Linked DNA regions of Methanothermobacter thermautotrophicus. The main gene of each other region encodes a partner of the protein of the gene in region 2 in a complex. Links are inferred from orthologs where the notes say so. Each region holds a gene or a part of one and is shown on either strand. Other genes may lie near its edges. The genes, in order: pscS and DNK57_RS05230.

Region 1 (12,412 bases), 120 kb from region 2 along the record:
GCTGTGAGGATGGCGGCCCAGAACCTTAGGCTCGCGGATCCTGATGAAAACTTCGGCTTCTCTGAACCCTCCACATATCCCTCGGTTAAGGGAATCCATGACAGGTCCTTCAGTGACCTTGAAGTTGAGGACTCAGTGGAGATGGCCGGTAGAATGATTGAGAGGGTCCTGGAGGAGGGATGCAAACCCACAAGCGGCGGCTTCACAGCTTCCCGGATTGAAACATTTATAGTAAACTCGGAGGGTGTTGAGGCATCATCAGCTTCAACAGTCTTCTCAGCCCACATCTCTGTGACAGCTGAGGGGAATGGTATGAAGACAACGGCCTACGAGTCAGATTCCTCCTGTAAACTTGACATCGACCCTGAGTGGATAGCTGGAAGGGCCTGCAGGATTGCAAAGGATTCGGTTGGTGGCAGGAGTATTGAGGGCGGTAAGATTCCAGCGGTCCTGGACTACCATGCAGCTGCAGGACTTCTTGGAACATTCGCAGCAGCATTCAGCGCAGATAATGTTCAGAGGGGGAGGTCCGTCCTGGCGGATAGGCTTGGGAGCCGGGTCACCAGTGAGGGTCTCTCAGTGTACGATGACGGCACCATGGAGGGTGGCCTTGGATCAGCCCCCTTTGATGGTGAGGGGACACCCTCCCAGCGGACAGTCCTTGTGGAGGATGGAATTCTGAGGGGATACCTGCATAACATCTACACAGCATCAAAGGGGAGGGTTGAGAGTACAGGTAATGGTCTGAGGGGCTACATGGAGGTTCCAGCTGTCTCAACCACTAACTTAATACTTGAATTTAACAGGACAGTCCAACTGGAGGATTTCATGGGGATATTCGTGACAGATGTCCTGGGTGCCCACACCGCAAATCCAATATCCGGTGACTTCTCGGTGGAGGCCAACAATGCATTCATGGTGGAAGCAGGGGAATTCACGCCTGTTAAGAAGGCAATGCTCTCAGGAAACATATTTGAGCTCATGATGAAGGCCTCATCAACGGACCTTGAAAGGAGACAGGTGGGGGGCTTTGTAACAGCACCTCTCATGTTTGAGGAAGTACATGTCACGGGATAGGCACATTAAGGGTCATGTCACTGAAGGATGCACTTCAACACTACCTGTCTGTAAGGGACGGGATTAGGGATGCAAGGTTCCTTGTCGCCTCCAGGACCCCAGCATCCTTTCACGGGGACTCAGGGATCTCTGAGCTCTGGATGGAACATGAAAGGATAGAGGCAGGTATGGAGTGTTCAGGGGCGTGTGACAGGTCTTTCCTCGATCTTAAGATTGAAATCGCTGAAAGAATCCTTGGGGAGTGTTCACTGTGCCCCTGGAGGTGCGGCGTTAACCGCCAGATGGAGAGTGGACGCTGCGGCGTCATGGGGCCCCGCGTGGCATCGGAGTTCCTTCACTACGGGGAGGAGGCACCACTGGTACCAAGCCATACCGTCTTCTTTTCAGGCTGCACCATGCGGTGTGTCTTCTGTCAGAACTGGGACATATCCCAGAACCCATCCACCGGCAGACACATTGAGGTGGATGAACTGGCAGCGATCATAGAGGAAAGGAGGCGCATGGGAGCAGCGAACGTCAACTTTGTGGGAGGAGACCCGACACCGGCACTCCCATACATCCTCCGGGTCCTCTCAGTGGTGTCCATCAGTGTACCCGTTGTATGGAACAGTAACATGTACATGTCCACGGAATCAGTCAGGCTCATAATGGGTGCTGCGGACCTGTACCTCACAGACTTCAAGTTCGGCAACAGTGAATGTGCAGAGAGACTTGCCGGTGTCCATGACTACTTTGAGGTCGTATCCAGGAACCACCTCATGATAGCAGGGGAGGACATGATAATAAGGCACCTGGTACTTCCAGGGCACCTTGAATGCTGCACCATGCCCATCATTTCATGGGTGGCAGAGAACCTGGGCACAGACACTGTGATGAACATAATGGGCCAGTACCGCCCCCTCTACAGGGCTTCAGCTTACCCTGAGATCAACCGCCCCCTCTACCTTGAGGAGCTTGAGGAGGCCAGAAGGTGGGCCCTGAGGGAGGGCCTTGAAAACATTATCTAGGAGGGTTCTCATGAAGATACTGATCACAGGGAGACCCGGCAGCGGGAAGAGCACCATGGTTGGAAGGCTGAGGGACTACCTTGAGGGTAAGGGCCTTTCGGTTGGAGGGATCATAACACCCGAGGTGAGGGTGGGTGGTTCAAGGTGGGGTTTCGAGGTCGTTGACATAGCATCGGGCAGGAGGGCTCTCCTCGCGTCACTGGAAACAGAGGGGCCACGTATTGGCAGGTACGGCGTAAATTTAGCGGCCATGGATGAATTGGCTGTCCCGGCAATCAGGAGGTCCCTGGATGAGGATGACTGTCTCGTCATAGATGAAATCGGTCCCATGGAGCTTAAGAGCCAGGAATTCAGGAGGGCTGTTGACGAGGCCCTCAACTCTGATGTCCTCCTCATCGCAGCGGTTCACAGGAGAACCCTTCAAAGTATAAAAAAGAGGGAGGACATAAGGGTATTTGTTGTTGATCCTGAGAAACGGGACAGGGTTTACGGGAGGATAATTGACTTACTTGGTGATTATCATGGAATGCGCTGATTATGGTCTTACAAGAAAACTTGAAAGGGATAACCTCAACCTCAACCCCCTACAGCGTGGTGGTGTTCTCCCTGCCGCTGCAAGGAAGGCCCTGTATGAATTCGGGGATGGTTACAGTGTCTGTGACTACTGCGACGGCAGACTGGACAAGGTCACAAGGCCCGCGGTAAACTGCTTCCTGGATGACCTTGCAGAGTTCACCGGCTCTGATGCCGTGAGGACGGTTCATGGTGCAAGGGAGGGTAAATTTGCGGTGATGCATGCACTCTGTGATAGGGGCGACACCGTTGTTGTTGATGGAAATGCCCACTACACCACACACCTTGCAGCTGAGAGGAACGGCCTTGAAATCGTTGAGGTTCCGTCGAGTGGACACCCCACCTATGAGGTAACACCCGAGGCCTACAGGGAGGTCCTTGAGGAGACCCTTGACAGGGTTGAGGTTAAGCTTGCGGTTCTCACCCATGTCGATGGTAACTACGGGAACCTGACAGATGCACGGGGCGTGGCGGACGTATGCAGGAAGCTGGGGGTTCCATTACTCCTAAACTGCGCCTATTCCATGGGGAGGCTCCCTGTTAACCTCAGGGAACTCGGGGTTGACTTTGTTGTTGGGAGCGGTCACAAGAGCATGGCAGCCTCCGGACCGATAGGTGTTCTCGGGATGAGATCTGAGTGGGAGGACCTTGTACTGAGGAGGTCCGGGAGGCATGAGAAGAAGGAGCTTGAACTCCTGGGCTGCACATCAAGGGGCGCGCCACTGGCAACCCTCATGGCCTCCCTGCCCTATGTGAGGGAGAGGGTTTCACGCTGGGACGAGGAGGTTGAGAAGACACGTTACCTGGTCTCTGAACTTGAGGATATTGGGGGTATAGAGCAGCTGGGTGTGAGGCCCAAGGAGCATGATCTTGTAAGGTTTGAAACCCCAGTATTCCATGAGATAGCGGCTTCACATCCAAGGAAGGGCTTTTTCCTCTATGAGGAACTTAAGAAGAGGGGTATAGTTGGAATAAGGAGGGGTCAGACAAAGTGGTTCAAGTGCAGCATCTATGGAATGACAGAGGAGCAGGTTCAGTACGTGGTTGACTCATTCAGGGATATAGTTGAGGAGAACCGGTGATTTTAGCTGTAGTTTCTTGAAAATAGAACAGTGAACGTTTCTTTATTTATGAAAGAATAGTAAGGGAAAAAAATCAGTGAATTCCAGTAAGCTGTTCTCAATGATGTGAGGTAACATTTAAAGGACCACAGGGAACTGGATCTCCCTCACATCCCCATGGAGGACCTCCCGCGGCGCACCTATTACGTCAAGACAGTTCTCCTCGACGTATTCTATGAGCCTTCGGTAGGCCTCCTCACGGTCTTCTGAGTATTCTGTGAATATCACAGTATGGCCTGGTATTGTGACTACCCTTATCTTTCCGTCACCCTCGGAGTCGCCCTTTACAGGTATACCCACATCGTATCTTCCCTCGTCCTTGAGGGGTGCTGTGTAGAATATCAGTGTGGGGTTACCGTCAGCTTCAAGTTTATCACTTGATGATACAAAGTCTGAAACCTCTTCAAGGACCTCCTGTGTCTTACTGAGGGGTCCTGTAAAGGTTATCAGTGCAAGTTTCTCATCATTCAGTGTCCTTTTACCTATCATTATAATCACCGTTAACCAACGACCATAACGGGCTTTGTGGCTGATTTAAGAACCTTCCTTGTTATACTTCCGGATATTATGCGATCAAGTCCGTGTTTGCCTGAGCTACCCATCACAACCAGGTCCACGTCCTCCTCCTCCATGACCTCAAGGATCACCTCTGCAGGGTTACCCTCAAGTATAACCGTATCAAGACGGGTCCCCTTCAGATGGCCCAGCTCCTGCTGGGAGCTGAATTCTTCCTTAAGGATGGATATTGCATTCTCTGACTGTTTCCTCATTATCTCCTCGAGGCGTCTGCTGATATCCTCGTCCCAGAGTTCTCTGTAGGATGTGTCAACGACACTTATACCCAGTATGTCTGCTCCGCTCATCCCTGCCATGTGGAATGCGTGCAGCGTTGCCTTCCTGGCGTCCTCTGAGCCGTCTGTGGGTATCAGTATTCGTCGGTACACATCTACACCCCTTCGCTTCCAAGGATTATGGAGTCGTCTGCTGAGTTCTGGAGTGCTACGCTGAAACCTGGCTCTGCACCTATAACCAGGGTCTCCTTCCCGTTCTCCTTTGCTATGTTTATTAGGGGGAGGAAGTCGGCGTTCCTTGTCATAATTGCAACCACATCGATGTTGGGGTTGTGTATGAGTTCAAAGGCTTCAACTGCGAGCTGAACATCCACATCACCTGCAACTATCATGGGTGAGAATCCCTGGTTCACGACTGCCTCGATCAGCTTATCTGAGGCGTACTGGTTCAGGAGCACCTTTCCTATCTTGAGGTTTCCCCTGTCAAAGAGGAGGTTCTTCACAAATTCAAGGTCTGAACAGAATTCCTTTCTGAGCATATTTGGACCATCAACAAGGAGTCCCAGACTCTTTTTATCCTTTCGACTGTTGTTTATTATCACAAAGTTATTATCATTATCCATTTTTATTCGTTCCTCTCTTTAACTTTTAATACCCTTATGTATCTAAAACCTTATATACTTATGTGGTGATGTTTGAGCTGCTGTTTTTTGGGGGGTTTTATCACCGGGGCCTGAGGGCTGATTCAATGAAAACCTCAAGGTCCTCCCAGAACCTGTCCCTGCTTATATTCCTGGCCTCCAGGACCATCCTGGATGTGAAATCAAGGTTCAGGGCATTTATGGCCAGTGTATGGATGTATATTGACAACTCTACAGGGTCGAGGTCGCTGCGGATGCTGCCGTCCTTCATGCCCTCCATTATGGCCTCAACCATGAGCCTCCACATTCCTGTACGGAGGTCCACTATCTCCTTCGCATCATCAGCTTCACTCAGCTCGAACCTCTCGGTGCCACTGTAGCAGTATACCCTGAAGTAATCTGGGTGTTCCTTTGAGAAGATGTAGAGGGCCTCCACCATGGCCCTGACCTTACCATATCCATCTGTGTCAAGCTCCATGCACATTCTGTACATCCTGTGGAGTATACGGACACCGTAGAGGTTCACTGCTAGGAAGAGGGATTCCTTGTTTTTGAAGTAGTAGTAGAGGAGGGCCTTGTTGACATCTGCCTCCCTGGCTATTTCATCCATGGTCACCCTGTCGTATCCCCTTGCAAAGAATGCCTTCTCTGCGGCCCTTATGATCTGTTCCCGTCTCCTTTCCCTTTCACGTTCGCGTCTTGAGGGCGCCATGTTGATTCACCTGCATGTCTATGAATATCTGTTCCGGTGGTTTAAAACATTTTTACCGGAAGTTTTATATAATATTAACTCCAAGTTAAATTTTAACCGGAAGTTAAAAATTAACTGACGGTTAAAGAGGTGTTTCTGATGGCTGAAAAGAAACCCGTACCTGAAGACTGGCCCCACATAGTAGGGGACTATGTGGTTGGCGACGCAGAAAGTCCGGTTGCGGTTGTCACCCTGGGCTCTCACATGGAAGATGAGCCTGTGAAGGCGGGCGCTGCAATTTCAGGTTCACTGCACACAGAGAACCTTGGAATAGAGAAGGTTGTTGGAAATGTGATCGCAAACCCCAACCTGCGATTCCTCCTTGTATGCGGTGCAGAGGTCATGGGACACATCACAGGACAGACCATGAAGGCCCTCCACGAAAATGGTGTTGATGGAGAAACAGGAAGGATCATCGGTGCAACCGGTGCAATACCATACATTGAGAACATGCCTGAGGAGGCCATAGAGAGGTTCAGGAGACAGGTTGAACTTGTGGACATGGTTGATGTTGAGGATCCATCCATGATAACTGCAAGGATAGAGGACTGTGTGGTTCATGACGCTGGTGCGATGGAAGAGGAACCCCTCGTTTTAAAGTTTCCGGAAATTAAAAAAGGGGATTCAGAAGAAAACACCTGATTATTTATTTTTAAGGGTCCTGACCGCCACCCAGAGGCGGTCACTTCCTCCTATTTTCCACGCCGGGACTGGGATTTGAACCCAGGAGGAGCAGAGCTCCACAAGATTTCCAGTCTTGCGCCTTACCTGGCTAGGCTATCCCGGCAGAACAGTTATGATTTTAATTCAGAAAAAAGTTTTTTAAGCGCCGGGACTGGGATTTGAACCCAGGCGGAGAGAATCTCCACGGGATCTCAAGTCCCGCGCCTTACCTGGCTAGGCTATCCCGGCAGTGTCAGATAAAAGAGATTGATAAACTCTTATTTATATAGTTTTTGGTGGGTGAATTTAGTTAGAGGGGTTTGCACCCCAGTTAACTTTTGAGTTCGATTTCGATGCTGACATTGTCAGGCACGTTGACCTTCATGACCTGACGCATGGCCCTTTCATCGGCCTCTATACCCACAAGCCTCTTGTGGATCCTCATCTCCCATTTCTCCCAGGTTGCGGTTCCCTCACCATCAGGGGATTTCCTTGTTGGAACCACGAGCCTCTTGGTTGGGAGGGGTATTGGGCCTGACATGTCCACGCCTGTCCTCTCAGCAATCTTCTTGAGCTGGTCACAGACGTATGCCAGTTTTTCAGGGTCTGTCCCTGTCAGTTTAATCCTTGCTTTGTGCATTTAAATCCTCCTGTAAAAAAGGGAAGAGGTGGGTTTATTTTGCTGGTACGAGGTCTATGCACATTCCAGCAGCCACTGTCTGTCCCATGTCCCTTATGGCGAATCTTCCCATGTGTGGGATGTCCTTTATCTTCTCGATGACCAGTGGCTTGGTTGGTTTGACCTTCACAACAGCAGCGTTACCTGTTTTCAGGAAGTCAGGGTTTTCCTCTTCCACCTGACCTGTTGCAGGGTTCATCTTCTGCACCAGTTCAAGGAAGGTACAGGCAACCTGTGCTGTGTGACAGTGGAATACAGGTGTGTAACCCACTGTTATGACACCTGGGTGCTGGAGAACAACGATCTGTGCCGTGAACTCCTTGGCAACCTTTGGCGGGTTGTCCAGGTGTCCTGCGACGTCTCCCCTTCTGATGTCGTTTTTACCGACACCCCTGACGTTGAAACCTATGTTGTCACCAGGTTCGGCCTGTTCGATCATCTCATGGTGCATTTCGATGGATTTGACCTCTCCACTTACACCTGCAGGTTCGAATATGACATTTTCACCCTTCTTGAGGACACCTGTCTCTACACGTCCCACTGGGACGGTACCGACACCTGTGATGGAGTAGACGTCCTGTATAGGGATCCTCAGTGGAAGGTCCACAGGCTTTTCGGGTGCTTCAAGGTCGTCAAGGGCTTCAACGAGTGTTTTACCCTTGTACCATGGGGTGTTTTCGCTCTTTGATGTTATGTTGTCCCCTTCAAAGGCGGAGAGTGGGATGAATTCAACGTCGCTTGGCTTGTAACCCACTGTTTTGATTAGGGCTGCAACCTCATCCTTGAGGGCGTTGAATTTCTCTTCGTCGTAGTTGACGAGGTCCATCTTGTTGATGGCGACTATGAGCTGGTTTATACCCAGTGTCCTTGATAGGAACACGTGTTCCTTGGTCTGGGGCATTACACCGTCGTCCACTGCAACTACTAGGACTGCTGCGTCTGCCTGGGACGCACCTGTGATCATGTTCTTAACGAAGTCACGGTGTCCGGGGCAGTCCACGATTGTGAACTCGTACTTGTCTGTTTCGAATTTGGCGTGTGCAAGGTCGATTGTAACTCCTCTTTCCCTTTCCTCGGAGAGCCTGTCCATGACAAACCTGAACTTGTCTTCACCGTCAGCTAACTGCTGTTCGGCGATTGCTCCGGCCTGCAGGAGCAGGTGTCCCACTAGTGTGGATTTTCCGTGGTCTACGTGTCCAATAAACGCCAGGTTCATGTGTTCTTTTTCTTTAGCCATAATATACCTCCATATATGATGGTTTAGCCTGATTTTTTAGATCCAGCAAATGGGCATGCTGTTTGTCTAAGGTAATTTCCTATATTCTTTTTAATTATATAAGTTTAATGGGATTAACCCAGGTAGTGGTCTGCCCTGTAGGGTTCAGGACTCAGACCCTTCCTGGTCCTTACCTCCCTTATTATGGTGTGCTGCAGTTCGTTTGGAAGTCTCTCGAATCCAGCGTTCTCTGTTGACCAGAGACATCGTCCCTCGGTGGCTGACCTGATATCGCCTGCGAATCCAAACATCTCCGCCACTGGTACAGTGGATTCAACGGTTACCATGTCACCCTCCTGGGTCATGTTGACGATCTGTCCACGCCTGTTCTGTATCTCACGTGTCGCGCTTCCCATGTAATCCTGTGGCACGTTGATGAATACCTTCTGTATGGGTTCAAGGAGCACTGGCTCTGCAGACATCATGGCACCGAATATACCCTTCCTTATGGCTGGAAGGACCTGTGCGGGACCCCTGTGGACAGCGTCCTCGTGGATCTTGGCGTCCATGAGTTTTATCTTAACCCCCATGACCTTCTCCTTGGCCAGTGGGCCGTTGTCCATTGCACTCTCAAATCCGTCCATGAGGAGCTCCTTGATCTCGTCGAGGTACTGGATACCACGGGTCATGTTGATGAAGATGTTCTTCTCATAGACATCCCAGACCCTTCTGGCTTCCTCCTTATCCATACCTGCCTCTATGAAGTTCTTGGCCATCTCCTTACCCTTTACACGACCTTCTTTTATCTTACCTTCCTGTATAGCTTGCATCACTGATTCTTCAACTGGTTCAATTTCTATGTAGAAGCGGTTGTGTTTGTTGGGTGATTTACCCTCAACGGGTCCTGCGGTACCTGCAACGGTCTCCCTGTAGACGACTATCGGTTCTGATGTCTCTATCTCAACACCCTTCTCGTTGATCCTGTAGGCTATGATCTCAAGGTGGAGTTCACCCATACCTGAGATGAGGTGTTCACCGGTCTCCTCGTTTATTTCAACCCTTACGGTTGGGTCCTCCTTACCGACCTGCCTGAGTACCTCTATGAGCTTTGGAAGGTCCTTGGTGTTCTTGGCCTCAACTGCAACTGTAACCACTGGTTCGGAGATGTGTTCAAGGCCCTCAAAGGCCTTTATCTTCCTGCCGGTGTCGCAGATTGTTTCACCTGCAACTGCATTCTTGGCACCTGTTATGGCCACGATGTTACCTGCAGGGACCTTGTCGGTGTTAACCCTCTCTGGTCCCATGTAGACACCGACCTGCTGTACACGTGCCTTGCTGTGGGAACCCACAAGGAAGACCTCGCTTCCCTTCTCTATTGTTCCACCATAGACACGTCCCGTGGCGACTTCCCCGGCGTGTTTGTCTATACTCACATCGGTTACCATCACTGCAAGGGGGCCTTCAGGGTCTGTTTTTAGCATGGCCTGTCCCTCTTCGCTTTCAAGGTCCCCGGACCATATTATTGGGACCCTGTATGCCTGGGAATCGGCGGGGCTTGGCAGGTGTTCAACAACCATTCCAAGAAGGACCTGGTGTAGCGGCACCTTCTGGGCAAGTTCCTTCTGGTTGTCCCCCTTACAGTACTCGTAGATGTCGTTGAAGTTTATGCCTGTCTCCTGCATTATGGGGACGTTTATCGCCCAGTTGTGGTAGGCTGAACCGAAGGCGACACTCCCATCCTCAACACGGACCTGCCATTTGTCCCTGAACTCCTCAGGGGCCATGTTCTTGATGAGTTTGTTTGCATTTGCTATGATCTTCACGAACCTCTCCTGGAGCTCACTGGCGTCAAGTTTAAGTTCGTTTATGAGCCTGTCAACCTTGTTTATGAAGAGGACGGGTCTCACGTTTTCCTTGAGGGCCTGCCTTAGCACGGTTTCTGTCTGGGGCATTATGCCCTCAACGGCACATACAACAACAACTGCACCGTCAACGGCCCTCATGGCCCTTGTAACGTCACCCCCGAAGTCAACGTGACCTGGTGTGTCGATGAGGTTTATGAGGTATTCATTTCCCTCGTAGGAGTGGACCATTGAGACGTTCGCAGCGTCAATGGTGATACCCCTTGCCTGTTCCTGTTCGTCGAAGTCAAGGAAGCGCTGATCCCCTGCCAGTTCAGCGGAGATCATCCCAGCACCAGCCAGGAGGTTGTCGGAGAGTGTTGTTTTCCCGTGGTCAATGTGTGCCACTATACCGATGTTACGGATGTACTCTGGCTGGTACATGAGCTCCTTAATCTTACTAATCATTTTTGCACGTCTGCTCACTAAAACCACCTGTAAGTTTAATGTGCGGATCTGGCTATCCTTTCTTTCTCTTCCTTCTTCTGAATCGCGAAGCTTCTTGTGTCGTACTCTGCAGCCAGCATTATCTCATTCGCAAGGCACTCCTCTATGGACTTCTTGTTCTTGAATGCTGCCTGCATTGCGCCCTTGGTTATGAATCCCAGTGAGAGGTCCACCCTCCTCTGGGGGGAGATGTCAACTGCGACCTGGTAACCTATACCACCGTACTTGATCCTTGTGGTCTCCTCCCTGGGTGAGGTGTTTTCAACGGCCTTGACAAGGACCTGGACAGGGTTCTCCTTTGTCCTCCGGTTTATGATTTCAAAGGCTTCCTGCACTATCTTGTAGGCCTTGTTCTTTTTACCAGAGTTCCTTTCTGTCCTCATCACCTTGTTTATGAGCCTCTCAACAATGGAGACCTTTGACTTTGCGAACTGTCTCTTGACGTGTCTTCCCATGGTGTGGGGGACGAGTATGCTGTCAAGGCATATGTACTTGGCGAGGCCCATATCCTCAACCTTGACCTCGTCCAGTTCCCATTTATCAAAAACTAAACTCATAAGGATTACCTCACAGGTTTTTCTATTTTCCCTTTAACCATTTCCTGCAGGGATACGTTGTTGACCTTTGTCACCTTCCACCTGACACCGGGTATGTCACCCATGGACCTTCCTGAAGGTCCACCTATGCCCTCAACAACAACCTCATCGTGTTCATCGATAAAACCAATGGCGCCGTCTCCAGGTGCGAAGGCGGTGATCTGTTTTCCGTTCTTTATGAGCTGGACCCTGACACATTTCCTTATGGCTGAGTTTGGCTGTTTTGCCTCTATACCAACCTTCTCGATCACTATGCCCCTGGCCTGTGGTGCTCCCTCAAGGGGGTCTGCCTTAACGTCAAGGCGCAGTGATCTCCTCTTGTAGTGTGTGTCCTTCCATTTGAACTTCTGCCTCTTGCTTTTAAGTTTCTTTGCTGCGAAAAGTCCTGGCAAATAAGATTCCTCCTGTAAAGATTATTTTATTATGATATTGCTTATGTTATGCTGTCTTCTGGCCAGAAGTCTGGCCCTCTCTATGTTCTGGCCGCCACGTCCAATGGCGATTCTCTTGTTCTTGGGGTCTGTTTCGACTGTGGCTATCTTTTCACCGTTTTCCTTCTGGAGTATCCTGATACTCCTGACCTTTGCGGGTGCCATGAGGTTCTTTATGAACTCCACGGGGTCGTTTGAGTGTTCTATTACTTCAACACCCTTATCAAGGGCCTTCTGGACCTTGGCAACTGTGCTTCCCTTTTTGCCTATGGCCAGACCCATATCGCCCTTCTTGACAAGGAATGTTACCTTGCCGTTTTCATCATCCACGATGCAGTCCTTCACCATTGCACCGGTCATGCTCTCAAAGAGTGCAATGTACCTTATCTCATTTGTGGTAAATTTGATAGTCACAGCAACCTACCCCACCATTTCCAGTATTGTTGAATCACCTGGATCCTGGATTAAGAGGGCCCCCACGGTGAATGGTTTACCGCAGACAGAGCCCAGTTCAACAC
Region 2 (13,709 bases):
ATGGGGTGGGCTCCATCTCCAAGGATACTGAGGGCCTCATCCATGTCATCAGGGGCTACAACTGCACAGAAACCTATGCCCATGTTGAATACCCGGTACATCTCCCCTATGTCAACCCCTGCCTCGCGGATAACACTGAATATCTGCTGTGGTTCTGGCAGGGAATCGAGGCGGTAGCCAACATCCTTTCTAAGTCTTTTGAGGTTGCCAAAACCTCCCCCGGTTATGTGGGCCAGGCCATGGACATCAACATCTGATTCAATCAGTCCCATGATGGGCTCCACGTAGATCCTTGTGGGCCTCAGGAGTTCTTCACCGACGCTGGTGCTGGATCCTGGCATCTCGTCTGCAGGTGAAAGTTCAAGCTCATCAAAGAATACCCTGCGTGCGAGGCTGAGGCCATTGCTGTGTATCCCGTTGCTCTCCAGGCCTATGACAACGTCGCCGGGGGAAACATCCTCACCGGTTATGACCCTTTCCACATCAACAAATCCTATCCCGGTGGCTGCAAGGTCAAGGTTCCGGATTATACCGGGGAGGGATGCTGTCTCACCACCTATTATGGCGACCTTCGCCATTTCAGCGCCCATTGCAAGTCCCTTCCCTATCTCCCCGGCCACTTCGGGGTCCGGGTGTTCGACTGCAAGGTAATCAACAAGTGCAGCCGGTCTTGCACCCACACAGAGGATGTCATTGACGACCATTGCAATACAGTCTATACCCACAGTATCGTAACGGTTCATCATCTCCGCCACAAGGATCTTGCTCCCCACACCATCGGTGCTCATGGCTATGGCCGTATCACCCATTCTTACCAGGGCCGCGAAGTGCCCTGCCCCGGTGATAACGTCACAGTACTTAAGGGTGTCACTCAACCTGGAGGTTAAGCTGGAAACAGTGAGCTCCTCCAGGTCTATGTCCACTCCAGATTCTGAATAGGTTACCATTAAATCACCACTAAAGAATAGTTTAAGGTTATCTAAATAGTTAGCCTCACTGTATCCTGACGGTTTCCAGGTTCAGGGGAGTCTTGGTCTCTATCCTGTATGTCCTGTAGATACTTGATGCCAGGTCCAGTGTCTTGTAGTTGTCTCCGTGGCATAGAAGTATCTTCTCTGGTTTCGGTGATATCCTCTTGACGTATTCCATTAGCTGCCTCCTGTCTGAGTGACCGCTGAAACCCTCAATTGTCTTTATGTTCATCCTGACATTGTAGACCCTCATCTTGTCATCCTCATCCTTGAGGGGGATCTCCTTCCACCCCTTCTGTATCCTTCTACCAAGGGACCCCTCGGCCTGGTAACCCACAAATACCAGGGAATTGTCCGGGTCCTCACAGAGCCACTTGAAGTACTCCAGGGAGTTACCTCCAGTCAGCATACCTGAAGTTGAAAGGATTATGGATGGTTCGCCCTCAACTATGGCCTTTCGCTCATCCATACCGTTAACCTTGTGGAAGATGTCTGAGATGAAGGGGTTGTGACCCATGTGGAATATCTGATCCCTGAGGTCCTTGCTGAGGTACTCTGGCCTTGCAGTGTGGATTGCATTGGCCTCCCAGATCATACCATCAATGTAGACAGGTACCTCGTCGATTATACCAGTCCTTATGTACTCCTCAAGGACTATCATGAGTTCCTGGGCCCTTCCAACAGCGAAGACCGGTATGAGTATCTTACCCCCCCTCTTGAGGGTTGAATAGATGGTCTTAACAAGTTCCTTCTCTGCACGGTTCCTTGATGGCTGGACATCCTCATGGCCCCCGTAGGTGCTCTCCATCACAAGGGTTTCAATCCTGGGGAACCTGTTTGCCGCAGCCTCCAGGAGCCTGCTCTGCTCATACTTGAAGTCCCCTGTGTAGACCATGTTGTGCTGCCCATCCCCTATGTGGAGGTGTGCCATGGCAGACCCCAGGATGTGACCCGCGTTGTGGAGTGTCAGCCTTATATCAGGGGCTATGTCTGTCACCTCACCATAGTCCAGGGTTATTGTGTGCTTCACGCTCTTCTTAACGTGCTTCACATTGAATGGTAGGGGTTCGTCCTCCCTGTGGGCGATGTCGATGTGGTCCAGCTGCAGGAGTGTCATGAGGTCCCTTGTTGGTGCCGTGCAGTACACTGGTCCATCGTAGCCGTAGTGGTAGAGGTAGGGGAGGAAGCCTGAGTGGTCCAGGTGTGCATGGGTGATTATGACTGCGTCAAGACTGTCAAGGGTGAATTCAGGGACATTGAGGTAGGGGTAGGAGTTCTTATCATCTCCACCTGCAACGTTGACACCACAGTCCAGGAGGACCCTGCTGTTGGGTGTCTGAAGGTAGAGGCAGGATCTTCCAACCTCCCTGAAACCACCCATGGCGGTGAGCCTGGCCCAGTCATTATCATACTTTGGCCTCTGATGTATACGGTTCCCAAGCTGCTGCAGAATCTTCTTTCTTTCCTTGCTATTCTTCCTAAGTGTTCTGCGTATTCTTTCTATTATCTCAGATGATATTGGTGGTGTTCTCAGTATCTTGGGAGCCCATCCAGTGTTTTTGACTATTTCCCTTGACGTTGACCCGTACTTGCCTATCACCAGCCCGGGCTTTCTGGCCTCAATTATTACCTCACAGGTGACATCATCAAAGGATATGTTGGTTATCTTGGCCTCCTCGGGCACTATTTCATGTATCTTCCTTATGGCCTTCTCAGGGTCCATGAGGACTGACCTGTCGGATCTTATAATTATCCTCTTCCGGATATCCTTTGCAATGTCCCTTATGAGGTTGCCGTTCTCGGTTATTATCTCGGGGTTCTTTGTGTAGATTACCACCTCGGGTCCCTCGAATTCCACCTTCGCAACCTGGACCCTATCGGGAAGTCTCTGCATTATTGTCCTTTTGATTTCTTCAAGCATCTCTGAAACCATAAGATCACTTCTAAAAAACAGGGGGTATCAGTAAACAGTTGTTTACTGCGGTTAAAAATAGGGAAAAAATCAGTTGAGGTTTTCAATCCTTCTCTGGATTTCCTCTTCACCAAGCATCCTGAAGCCTTCCTCCTCTGTAACGGTCGCCACAAGGATTCCGTTACCTGAGTAGGTGTCCCTCTCCATGGCGGATTTTATGGCCCTTATGGCCACATCCACAGCCTCGTCCACGTATATATCATCGCTGTATCTGTCCTCAAGGACACCGTAGGCAACCGGTGAACCGGAACCCGTTGAGACGAACTTGTCTGGTATCATCCCTCCTGATGGATCAAGGGAGTAGATCTTCGCACCGTTCTCGTCAACACCTCCAAGGAGTGTCTGGACTATGAATGGGTAGAAACGTGATGAGTGCAGTATATTAGCTGCAAGTGCAGCTGCGGCCTCTATGCTTATTTTCTCTGAGTTCCTCATGCGGTAAAGTGCAGCCTCAGCCTTGAGGTACTTCATGAGGCTCTGGGCATCAGCCACGGAACCTGCTATGGTTGCTGCTATGTGTTCATCTATTTTAAAAATCTTGTCTGTAGCCTTATGGGCTATGAGGTTGCCCATACTGGCCCTTCTCTCTGTGGCAAAAACAACTCCATCCTTGCATGTTATGCCAACAGTTGTGGTGCCTTTCAGCGTGTTTTTATCGTTCATGGATACACCTCTAATAAAAATAATAAAAAACAGTCCTAGATCCTATTATGTTTTTATGGTATATATAGGGTTTTCATTTAACCCTGCAAAGGGCTGTCCCTATGGACATAAAAGTGTTCTGTATCAGTTATATAACTGGAGGTCCTTATTAAAGTTTGCGATTTTTTTATAATGGCTATGGAATTCCAGGGTTGAATACAGTCAGATATAAAAAAAATGAAGGGTGGGAGTATCAGGTTATGATCTCTGGAAGGCGGTCCTCCTCTGCAGCCACCTTAATCTCCCTTGCAACACGGCGGCCCATGCTCATACCCTCACCGTGGAGGAGGTAACTGTAGGTTGAACCGTGCATGAAGGTGTTTGTACCCCCATCTGAACGTGCGCTCATCTCAAATGTCACGATTTCAAGGTTATCTGTGCACATGGTCTGGAGACAGAAGGGACCGTTCATACCTGGTGGAACAATCCTGCTGGCAGCCTCCACCATCCGGTCCCCCATATCAAAGGCCTGGGGGAGGAGGGATTCCCTCATTGCAACCGGATGGTTACCTGTTATCACGTAGGAGGGGTCCATGTTTATATCAAGCTGGTCCCTTGCAGGTATCCTTACGAGTCCATCGATATTTGACTCGTACCTGCTGTCCATACCCATGAGTTCGACCTCATCGTTCATGATTGAGTAGAAGTAGTGGATGCAGAAGTTGGTACCTGCCACGTACTCCTCTATGTGGGCATCTTTAACATCATCCTCTGTTATCCAGCCCCTCTCCATCATTGAATCGATTTTATCATTGAACTCCTCTGTACTTGAAGCCACGAAGTATCCACGACCACCCCTGGCGCCTGGGAACTTGACCATGACGGGTCTGTCTATTTCATCAGGGTCAGTGTACTTGAAGGGTATCCTTATACCCGCCTCCTTCATGAGCTTCCTCTCAAGGTCACGTTCAGATTCCCATCTAAGTATATCCCTGTTACCGAACATTGGAACATAGAAGTCATTTTCAATATGATCAAGCCCTGCGTAGGCAACAAATGATCCGTGAGGGACTATTATGCTGTTCATTGACCTCAATTTGTCCTGAACATCATCATTCACTATATCACTGAATTTATCAACCATTATGAACTCATCTGCAACTCTGAATCGCTGATATGGGACTTCACGACCCTTCTCACAGACAACTGCGGTTCTGAAGCCCTCCCTCTTTGCACCGTTCAGTATGTGGAGTGATGTGTGGCTGCCCAGGGTTGCTACTGTTATATCTTCCCTGCTGTATCCTTCAAGGATGTTGAGTATCTCGTCACGGTTTACCTTACTCATAAAAAAACCCCTTGGATTTATATATAAATGGTTTAATTTCTTGATAATTATCTTTTTTGCCTTCCGTCGAAGCCATTAAATACTTGGAGGAAAAAAGAACATTTATGGATTTATTTTTTTAAACACTCCCCTAAACAGTGAAATCATGAAATGGACAAGGATAGGAGATATTATAGTCCTTAACAGGGAAGTGGATGACCCGGAGGGTTTGCTTGAGAGGGAGGGGGCCAGGAGTGTAATCAGGGTGGAGGGTATACACGGCCCCCTCAGGAGACCCAGGGTGAGGGTAATGGCAGGCAGCGGCACAGAAACTGTCCACAAGGAGAACGGCTGCCTCTTCAGGATAGACCTCTCAAGGGTCATGTGGTCACGGGGTAACATAAACGAGAGGATCCGCATACCATCACTTGTGAGGGAGGGTGAGACCGTTGTCGACATGTTCGCAGGTATAGGGTACTTCTCCATCCCGGTGGCAGTCCATTCAGATCCCGGCAGGGTTTACTCTGTGGAGTTAAACCCGGACTCCTTTGAACTCCTCAAATCCAACATAGCCCTCAACAGGGTTGAAGGGATAATAGAACCCATCCTGGGGGACTGCCGTGAGGTAGCCCCTGAACTCGATGCTGACAGGGTTATAATGGGTTACGTTGGAAGGACACACCACTTCCTTGACGCCGCAATGGAGTGTGTCAGGGATGGAGGGGTTATACATTACCATGAAACAGCACCTGAGGCCATAAGATTCTCAAGGCCCCTCAGACGGATTGAAAGGGCAGCACATCCAAGGAGGGTCTCACTCCTCGATAGGCGCGTTATAAAGAAGTACTCCCCGGGGGTCTGGCATGTTGTCCTTGATGTCAGGGTACATTAGTTGCCTGGATAGAGAATGCTTGATGCATGGATAAAGGTGGAGCATAAGAATGCATCCCCTGATACAGGATAAAACTTCACGTTTCTGGCATTCACAGTATACATTCCAGATGATGATAGAACTTCCTGTTGAAGGGATATTAAAAGAGCCGCAGGTGGTATTCTGACCATTAAGGTTGCGGGTGTGGATCCTGCCGCAGCTGATGGAAGGGAGAGTGGAGTTTTCATCCTGGAGGGCGACAGGCATGAAATATTAAGCGCATTCTCCCTTCAGGAAATAATCGATGAAGTTAAGTCTGTGGAGGTGGTGGCAGTTGACGCACCAATATCCCTGCCTGCCGGACGATGCTGCCTCGAAGCTGATTGCAGCTGCAGCAGACATGGACACTTCAGAAGGGCTGACCTGGAGCTTAGGAGGTATGGCAGTGTTCTTCCCCTCACCTGGAGGGGGATGAGGGAGCTCACCATGAGGGGTATCAGCATGGCAGGGAAACTTGGCTCCATGGGAGTGGAGGTCATTGAAACACATCCAAGGACCGCAGATTCCATGGCTGGTCTATCTGGCCGTCTTATCAGAAAACTTGGCATTGAAAATGTGAAGATGACTGTGCACCAGAGGGACGCCCTTATAGCAGGAGCTGTCGCCATCCTCTACTGCAGGGGAGAATTCATTGAACTGGGGGATCCACAGGAGGGTAAGATAATTCTACCAGCCCCTGGAGCAGAGCTTTAGTCATGCAGGGGCACCGTTAAGACTTTCAGCGGATGAACTGGGGGTAAAGTTCCTCTATCCTTTCAATAACACGGGGGCTCAGAAACTCCCTGGATATGAACTTTCTGTATACCGGGAGCCTCTCCTCAAGAACGAATCCAGCAGATTCTGTGATCCTCCTGAGTTCATCTATCTCAGGCCATGGCGCCTCGGGGTTCACATGGTCCCTGCTGATTGGTGATACACCACCCCAGTCATCTGCACCCGCCAGGAGGAAGACCTCACCTGTTTCCCTGTTCAGGTTCGGCGGGACCTGTATGCTCACATCAGGGAACATTATCTTCGCCGCCGCAACCATCTTCACCATTTCAAGGAGGGAGGGTTCCTGGTGATTCTCCATGGGGATTCCAGGTTTTGAGCGGAAGTTCTGGATTATTATCTCCTGTATGTGGCCGTACCTGTCCTGTATGCGCCTCAATTCAAGGAGTGACTCAGCCCTCTCCTGGAGGGTCTCACCTATACCTATGAGTATCCCTGTGGTGAAGGGTATCCTGAGCCTTCCAGCGTCCTCTATCATCCTTATCCTCAATTCAGGGTCCTTACCAGGGCTTTCACGGTGGGCATCTGTCTCCATGAGCCTCGGACTCGCCGATTCGAGCATGAGGCCCATGGATGCATTGACCTCCCTCAGCCTCCTCAGGTCCCTGTAGCCTATCACACCCATATTGGTGTGTGGAAGGAGCCCGGCATCGAGGGTCAGTTCACATAGGTGATAGGTGTAATCCACCATATCCCTGAAGCCAAGGGACTCCAGTTTCTCCTGGACCCCTGGGAACTCATGGGCATCCTCACCAAAGGTGAAGAGGGCCTCGGTACATCCAAGGGATATGGCCCTGCTCACCTCCCCCATCACGTCTTCGGGTTCAAGCAGGGGGGGCTCAGGGGTGTCTGACCTGAAGGTGCAGTAGCCGCAGCGGTTCCGGCAGGCCCTTGTGAGGGGTATGAATACGTTCCTCGAGTAGGTCACGCTTCCTGGTTCACAGGCCCTCCTCATGAGGTCCAGTATATCAGGGCCTTCCAGGAGGAGGAGTTCGAGGATCTCATCCTTTGAGTGGAGCATGGGGGCACCGTTAAAATTAGATTATTCAGACAGATCAGAGACAACAACCTCAACAAAACAGGGTCCAACTCCGCTCCGGTCCCTGTAGAGGACCACGAAGAGACCTGTCTCGTCTGCCATGCAGAGGCGATAGTCAACACTGAAGTTCATATCCTCAAGGGACTCCTTTAGACGGTGTATTCCACCTATATCGGTTTCTGTTCCAACCTCCACACATGACCTTATCTGTTCATCCATCACACCTATGAGGGCGGCGCCCTCCTCTGAGAGTAAATCCAGTTCCTCGGCTCCAAGGTGTTCAATCAGACTATCAAGTTCCCGGGACATGTCATCTGTATTCATCCTCTTCCTTGACATCCCCCTCACTATGAGAATTTCCCGGGAGTCGAGTGCGGGCCTTGAACCCTCAAATGCTTCAAAGAAACCCATGATTTCTCCGGCTATCCTGTGCAGTTTCATCAATCATATCAGCTCCCGGTGTCGTTAAGTTCTTCTATTTCGTATCTGAGCTCTCCCATGGTGGCAACCTTCTCTGCGAAGGCGTTGTGTCTGTGTATGCTCTCCTCGTTTATCTGCCTTACGGTAACGATGGTGTCATCCGGCAGGTGGGGGTACTCACTGACTATCCTGTGGACCATGTTACGGACACAGTCCTCCACGAACATGGGATTATCATGGGCACGCATCACCACGGCGTTCTCGTCGGGTCTCTTGAGCAGCTCATAGACAGGTGAACTCATGGAGCTCTCTATGATGTCTATTAGTCTCTCAGCCCTTATGGTCTGGTCCTCCGGGACCTCTATCATTATCATGCCACGGCCCCTCTGGTTGTGGGAGGCGAAGGATACACAGTCAAGGACTCTCTCGACGGTTTCATCGTCAAGGAATTCAAGGAGCTTCTGACGTGAGGTTTCCCTGACGGATTCCTGTGCGCAGGGACACACGGTCATCCCCACAACCTCCGCCCCTATCATCTTCCTTATGACTATACCCTCATCGTCCCGGTATCCGATGGCGTCTGCCATTATCTTTGTCATCTCCTGGCTTCTCCTCCGGGTCACCGGGGACCTTTTCATGAACATGAAGTCGCTCTTCATGCTGACTTCAGCCCTACGGGCATACCTGTGCTTCTTGAGGAGTTCATTAACTATCTCTGCGCAGAGGGATTCCAGTTCAAGTGCGTTGTTCTCAACAACCTCCTCGAGGACGTCACCTATGGCCTCGGGGTTCCTTGACATGTGGATCCCCCGCTGTTTACTCGGGAGATCCACGAAGGCATCAAATGTTGGAAGCAGTATTATGGGCCTTCTACCATCCCTATCTATCTTCAGAAGCTTCTTAACACCTGTAACACCCACCCTTGTGAGGTGGACGGGGATGCTAGGAATCTTGTCCTGTGTATCTGGAAAACAAACTAAACCCAAATTTTACACCCCATGAGTAATGGTTACCTCGGTTTTAAGTATACTATGAAAACTTTGCTTATATACTTGTCCGGTGGAGTATTACCTATTTGATTAGATGTGTCTTTTCATGCAATACCTGCAAAATCAGTGGAGGGACAGATTCTCTGTTCTTCGTCAGCATTTGAGGAAAAGACATGAGGTCCATGAAAAATCAGGAATCAGGAGAGTAACTCCAGGATCTCCTCGGCGGTCAGATCCTTTATGTTCTCCCTTAACCTTGAATCGGCACCATAGAGTTCCTCTGCCCTCGCTGCAAGGAGTTCAGTACTTTTATCGGATTCACCCACAACCAGAACATCCTCGAGGGTGTCAAGCTTCCTTTCAATGTCGTTGCGGAGGTGCTCTATCTTTTTCTCTATACCCCTCAGGGCACCCTCAGGGATTTTTGGATTTATCTCCTTCATATCATCGACTGAGAGGGGAGCTCCTGCAACCAGGATGTTCTGGGATTCCACCCCTGCCTTCACAAGGAGTTTTTTGACCGAGGAGTTGTTCACAATTATGAGTTTACCCCTTACAGCCTCCTTTATTCTCTCGGCAGGGTCCTGCCTTTCAAGGACACCGAAGTCTGCGAGTACATGGTCAATGGCCTCCCTGGCGACTATCAGCCTCCTGCAGAACTCTGAAGCATCCTCACCTCTAAGTTCATGGGTTGGGAGGCTTGTGTAAATGTACTCCTCGGCCTCGATGAGTTCCATCATGGCCTCCTGAAGCTTCCCGGTGTCAATGACACCATCACTGGCATCCCTGAATCCCTGTTCCCTCTTGAGGTTAATGCATGACTTCCTTATAAGCTTCTCTGCCTGTTCAAATCTGATCCTTTCCATTTTCAATACCCTCTCAGAAGTTGAAGTATGGTGAAAACCTGTCACTCAGCTGGCTGAATAAACCAGAGACAGCCCCTGGTGCAGCTGTTTCAGGTTCGTATTCTTTACCATCAAGGCCCCTCAGGAATGCGATGTTTGATCTTCCAAGGGCCACAGGGTCATAGCCACCCTCCAGAACCGCTGCACAGGGGAGTCCTGTCTGATGTATGAACCAGCCAATCCATGAGAAGAACTCCTCCTCCACCATGATCTCTGCAAGGGGGTCCCTTCTGTGGGCATCAAAGCCTGCTGATACAAAGATCATGTCTGGCTGGAACCCCTCAAGGACCCCTGGCAGTATCCTCTGGAGTATCCATATGTATTCAGGGTTACCTGAACCCCTGGGCATGGGTATGTTGAGGTTGAAGCCCTCCCCTGCACCTGAGCCGGCCTCATCAATGAATCCTGTTCCAGGGAAGAGGGTCCGTGGGTCCTGATGGATGGATATGTACATCACATCCCCTTCCCTGTAGAATATGCTGGAGGTACCGTTCCCATGGTGGACATCGAAATCAAGCACAAGGGGCCTTGATACCCCCAGGTTCCTGCGGGCATGTTCAATGGCGATGGCGATGTTGTTGAATATACAGAAACCCATTGAGCGGTCATAGGTGGCATGGTGGCCAGGGGGTCTTCCAATTGAGTAGGACCACCCCTCCCTGAGGGCCTCCTCAGCCGCCAGCATTGCTCCCCCTGCTGAGAGCCTCGCGACACTGAAGCTCTCCGGGGTCATGTAGGTGTCATAGTCAAGCCATCCCCCACCCCTACCTGCGAAGACCTCAAGGTACTCCACATGCACGCTGCTGTGGACCATTAGGATATCATCTATTCCAGCCATCTCAGGCTCCACGAACCTCAGGGAGAGGTCTGAGGATTCTATGGCATCAATTATGGCCCTGGTCCTGCTCCTATTCTCGACGTGCCCCTCCTTGTTGTGCAGGTCATAGGATGGGGAGTGAATGATAACCATATGTTTATTATTTCTGGTCCAGGAAATAAATAATTTAATCTCCGATCATCTTGGTGGAGGTCATATCCTCCTTGACGATGTTGAGGACAGTCTGTGTGTATGTCCTCTGCACATCACCTTCACTGAGAAGACCCTTTATGAAGCTGTCAAGTTCACCGGTGTCCCGGAACTTACCTATGAGTATGGCGTCGAATTCTCCTGTAACGTCGTATACTGCCAGGACATTCTTATGGTATGCAGTCCTTGTCTCCCAGTTCCTCAGCACACCACCCTTGACCTTAACCCCTATGATGGCCGTCAGCTTGTATCCAAGCTTGGAGTGGTCGATTATGGGCACAAATTTCTTTATAACTCCCTTTTTAACGAGTTTCTCAACACGGTTGTGCACGGTACCAACTGAAACGTCGAGTATCCTTGATATGTTCCTGTAGGACATGCGTCCGTCCTCATTCAGGAGGTCTATTATCTTTCTGTCAATATCGTCGATTTTGACCAGATCATCATCCATACAAATCACCACTAAACAATGTATACCTATGGAAGTTATATTATAAAGTTTTTTAAGTCCATATAAATTTAGAAGAAGTCATCGACCTTTATAAAATAGGGGATGTTCCCTTATAAATGTTTATCTGAAAATTAAAAAAATAAAAGGTTGATTTATTCGTAGGCGTATCTCAGTGCAAGGGCCCTGTTCCAGAAGAGCTGGATGTAGGGGTATATTATAAGGAACGCAATCAGGGTACCAATTATGGGTATCACATTCAGGAAACTGGCGACAAATGCGATTACCACTGCGATCAGACCCACAACGATGTACCATATTATGTAGTCCAGCCATCCGATCTGGGATATCACATCAAGTATCTCACTGAACCTGAAGGCTGCACCGAGTTCGCTGTCATTGTAGGCCATGTGTGCGATGGCTATCGTCTCTATGAGTCCAAGGATAATTGCGAGTATTATACCTATTATAACTGTACCACTTAACAGGCCTGTGAAGGCTGTGGGGTTTGTGATAACACCTGTTTCCGGTGAAACCATTGTAAAGGAACCAAGAACACCTGCGAATATAATTATCAGTGGAACTATCATGTATGCTATCTGAACAACGAATACCTTAAGCCCATCTACGAACATCTCTCCCCACTCATCGAATTCAGGGAGTTCATCGAAGCCAGCTATTGAGGCCTTCAGCGCCCTGAAACCATACCCCATGACCAGGAAGGCGGGTAAAATTAGAGCACTGGCTATCATAAGGACACCCAGTATTATGACCTTCTTCCAGTCACTGGAGGGATACCTTATGGCATCGTTTACAATTTCACCTATATCCATATCTTTCACACCTCCGCGGATTCCCGCACGTAAAACTATATAAATGATTATATATAAAACTGCCTAATCTGTTTAGAGGAAGATATAAATCACTGCAAAGTTAATAATCCATCGAGCAGGTGAACTGATGAAGAAGGGGATACTCATCATAGCTTTACTGGTAATCACAGGGGGTTACCTTTACTTTACAGGAACTCAGGGGGACTTTGAACCCCTGGGAAGGCTCGCATTCGTTAAGATTGCAAATCCAGATATGTACCCCGGGCATATACACTCAAAACTACTGGCAGACTATGCCCGTGAAAGGGGATCAAAGTGCATCCTGGTGGTCCATTACGGTGGAAGCTCCAATTACCGCTGCTACATGGAGGGCGACGTCTACATCCTTGAGCTCGCCTACGTTGAAAAGAAGCAGTACACGCCGGGTATAAACTGGACAGAGGTATGGCAGGAGGGAATATATGGCATACCTGACGATAAATGGACCTACCGTTCGGATGGAAAGGAATTCAGAACACTGGACGAGGCCCTTGCATACATAAAGGAAAGAGCGGCTGAACATGGCCAGGAGGGGCCCATACCCCTTGTATACCATGGTACGGTCAGGCAGGGGGATATCTTCATAAACCAGGGCTGCGGATTCCCATTATACTATAAGATCGCCAGGAAGTATTATGGTCCCGTGGGGGCGTACTTCTACTGCCTGAAGGGAATGATCTTTCCCTACCTCAACAACCCCTACAGGAACTTTGAGATCAAGAATGCAAGGGCACTGCAGTACTACTACACCCACAACATGCTCAACTATGAATAATATGGATTGGGGTCTTTCGTGACCCAAAAAATTATTCTCAGTGTTGTTATACACTGAATCCTTCAAGGACTTCCTCAATATCCCTTATGGTGGCATCGGTCTTTATACCGGTTGGCCTTATATGGGTCCTTGAAACCCTGAAACCGGCCTTCTCAAGGCCATCCATCACATCCCTCAGGGGCGGTGCACTCCTTCCAAGCTTACTGCAGACCTCATGGATATCATAGAATCCAGGGGGCATCCCTGCTTCCCCAAGACATGCCTTCAGAAGTTTAAGGACATCGGTTGCAGTGTTAAGTTTCTTGTTCTCAACCTCTCCTATCATCTCACCGATGAATCGACTGTCCTGAATATCACCGACCCATAGAGGACCTGCTGCCTCCATTTCAGCACCGCAGTGGGGGCACTCCTGTTTGAGGGGCACAAATCCCTTCATGTGTTCATGGTGAAGGCACTTGAAGCAGTGGAGAATGAATCCAATATTCCTGAGGGACTCATCGGCCCTCCTGGCACCCCTCCTCACGTGGATGTATAGCCTCATGTAGTGCTGGCTGCTGTGGGAGAGCAGGACCGATGCTGACTTACGGTACCTTGCCAGGTTCATGGCTGTGAATCCTGCCAGT

What was found.
Region 1: the proteins of DNK57_RS05230 (region 2) and pscS are in contact, whole or in part, in a solved structure (PDB 3WKR), measured with the Methanocaldococcus jannaschii proteins. The link is inferred for Methanothermobacter thermautotrophicus from one-to-one orthologs.

The regions. Positions count from the first base shown.
Region 1 is NZ_QKOF01000006.1:272,697-285,108, forward strand. The notes cover bases 1,729-4,672. They hold pscS (O-phospho-L-seryl-tRNA:Cys-tRNA synthase), read left to right. Parts: upstream 1,729-2,605; coding sequence 2,606-3,739; downstream 3,740-4,672. Other genes in these bases: DNK57_RS05810 (radical SAM protein), read left to right, coding at 1,729-2,084; DNK57_RS05815 (NTPase), read left to right, coding at 2,095-2,619; DNK57_RS05825 (GyrI-like domain-containing protein), read right to left, coding at 3,857-4,267; DNK57_RS05830 (universal stress protein), read right to left, coding at 4,279-4,672. In the rest of the region: DNK57_RS05805 (TldD/PmbA family protein), read left to right, coding at 1-1,077; more of DNK57_RS05810, read left to right, coding at 1,092-1,728; more of DNK57_RS05830, read right to left, coding at 4,673-4,722; DNK57_RS05835 (TIGR00288 family NYN domain-containing protein), read right to left, coding at 4,725-5,192; DNK57_RS05840 (TetR/AcrR family transcriptional regulator), read right to left, coding at 5,293-5,922; mtrA (tetrahydromethanopterin S-methyltransferase subunit A), read left to right, coding at 6,061-6,603; rpsJ (30S ribosomal protein S10), read right to left, coding at 6,956-7,264; tuf (translation elongation factor EF-1 subunit alpha), read right to left, coding at 7,299-8,540; DNK57_RS05870 (elongation factor EF-2), read right to left, coding at 8,654-10,846; rpsG (30S ribosomal protein S7), read right to left, coding at 10,864-11,424; DNK57_RS05880 (30S ribosomal protein S12), read right to left, coding at 11,430-11,855; DNK57_RS05885 (NusA-like transcription termination signal-binding factor), read right to left, coding at 11,877-12,308; DNK57_RS05890 (50S ribosomal protein L30e), read right to left, coding at 12,315-12,412. UniProt on the Methanocaldococcus jannaschii protein: Converts O-phospho-L-seryl-tRNA(Cys) (Sep-tRNA(Cys)) to L-cysteinyl-tRNA(Cys) (Cys-tRNA(Cys)).
Region 2 is NZ_QKOF01000006.1:145,546-159,254, forward strand. Bases 8,092-10,880 are described here. They hold DNK57_RS05230 (SepCysE family protein), read right to left. Parts: upstream 9,926-10,880; coding sequence 9,257-9,925; downstream 8,092-9,256. Other genes in these bases: mptA (GTP cyclohydrolase MptA), read right to left, coding at 8,100-9,056; DNK57_RS05235 (histone deacetylase family protein), read right to left, coding at 9,939-10,880. Also shown: purM (phosphoribosylformylglycinamidine cyclo-ligase), read right to left, coding at 1-947; DNK57_RS05190 (beta-CASP ribonuclease aCPSF1), read right to left, coding at 994-2,904; psmB (archaeal proteasome endopeptidase complex subunit beta), read right to left, coding at 2,974-3,606; DNK57_RS05200 (formate--phosphoribosylaminoimidazolecarboxamide ligase), read right to left, coding at 3,839-4,930; DNK57_RS05205 (class I SAM-dependent methyltransferase), read left to right, coding at 5,076-5,801; DNK57_RS05210 (DUF429 domain-containing protein), read left to right, coding at 5,985-6,533; 7,8-didemethyl-8-hydroxy-5-deazariboflavin synthase subunit CofG, read right to left, coding at 6,559-7,632; DNK57_RS05220 (DUF2120 family protein), read right to left, coding at 7,654-8,091; more of DNK57_RS05235, read right to left, coding at 10,881-10,934; DNK57_RS05240 (Lrp/AsnC family transcriptional regulator), read right to left, coding at 10,969-11,442; DNK57_RS05245 (DUF4013 domain-containing protein), read right to left, coding at 11,595-12,272; DNK57_RS05250 (hypothetical protein), read left to right, coding at 12,400-13,086; DNK57_RS05255 (tRNA (guanine(10)-N(2))-dimethyltransferase), read right to left, coding at 13,133-13,709.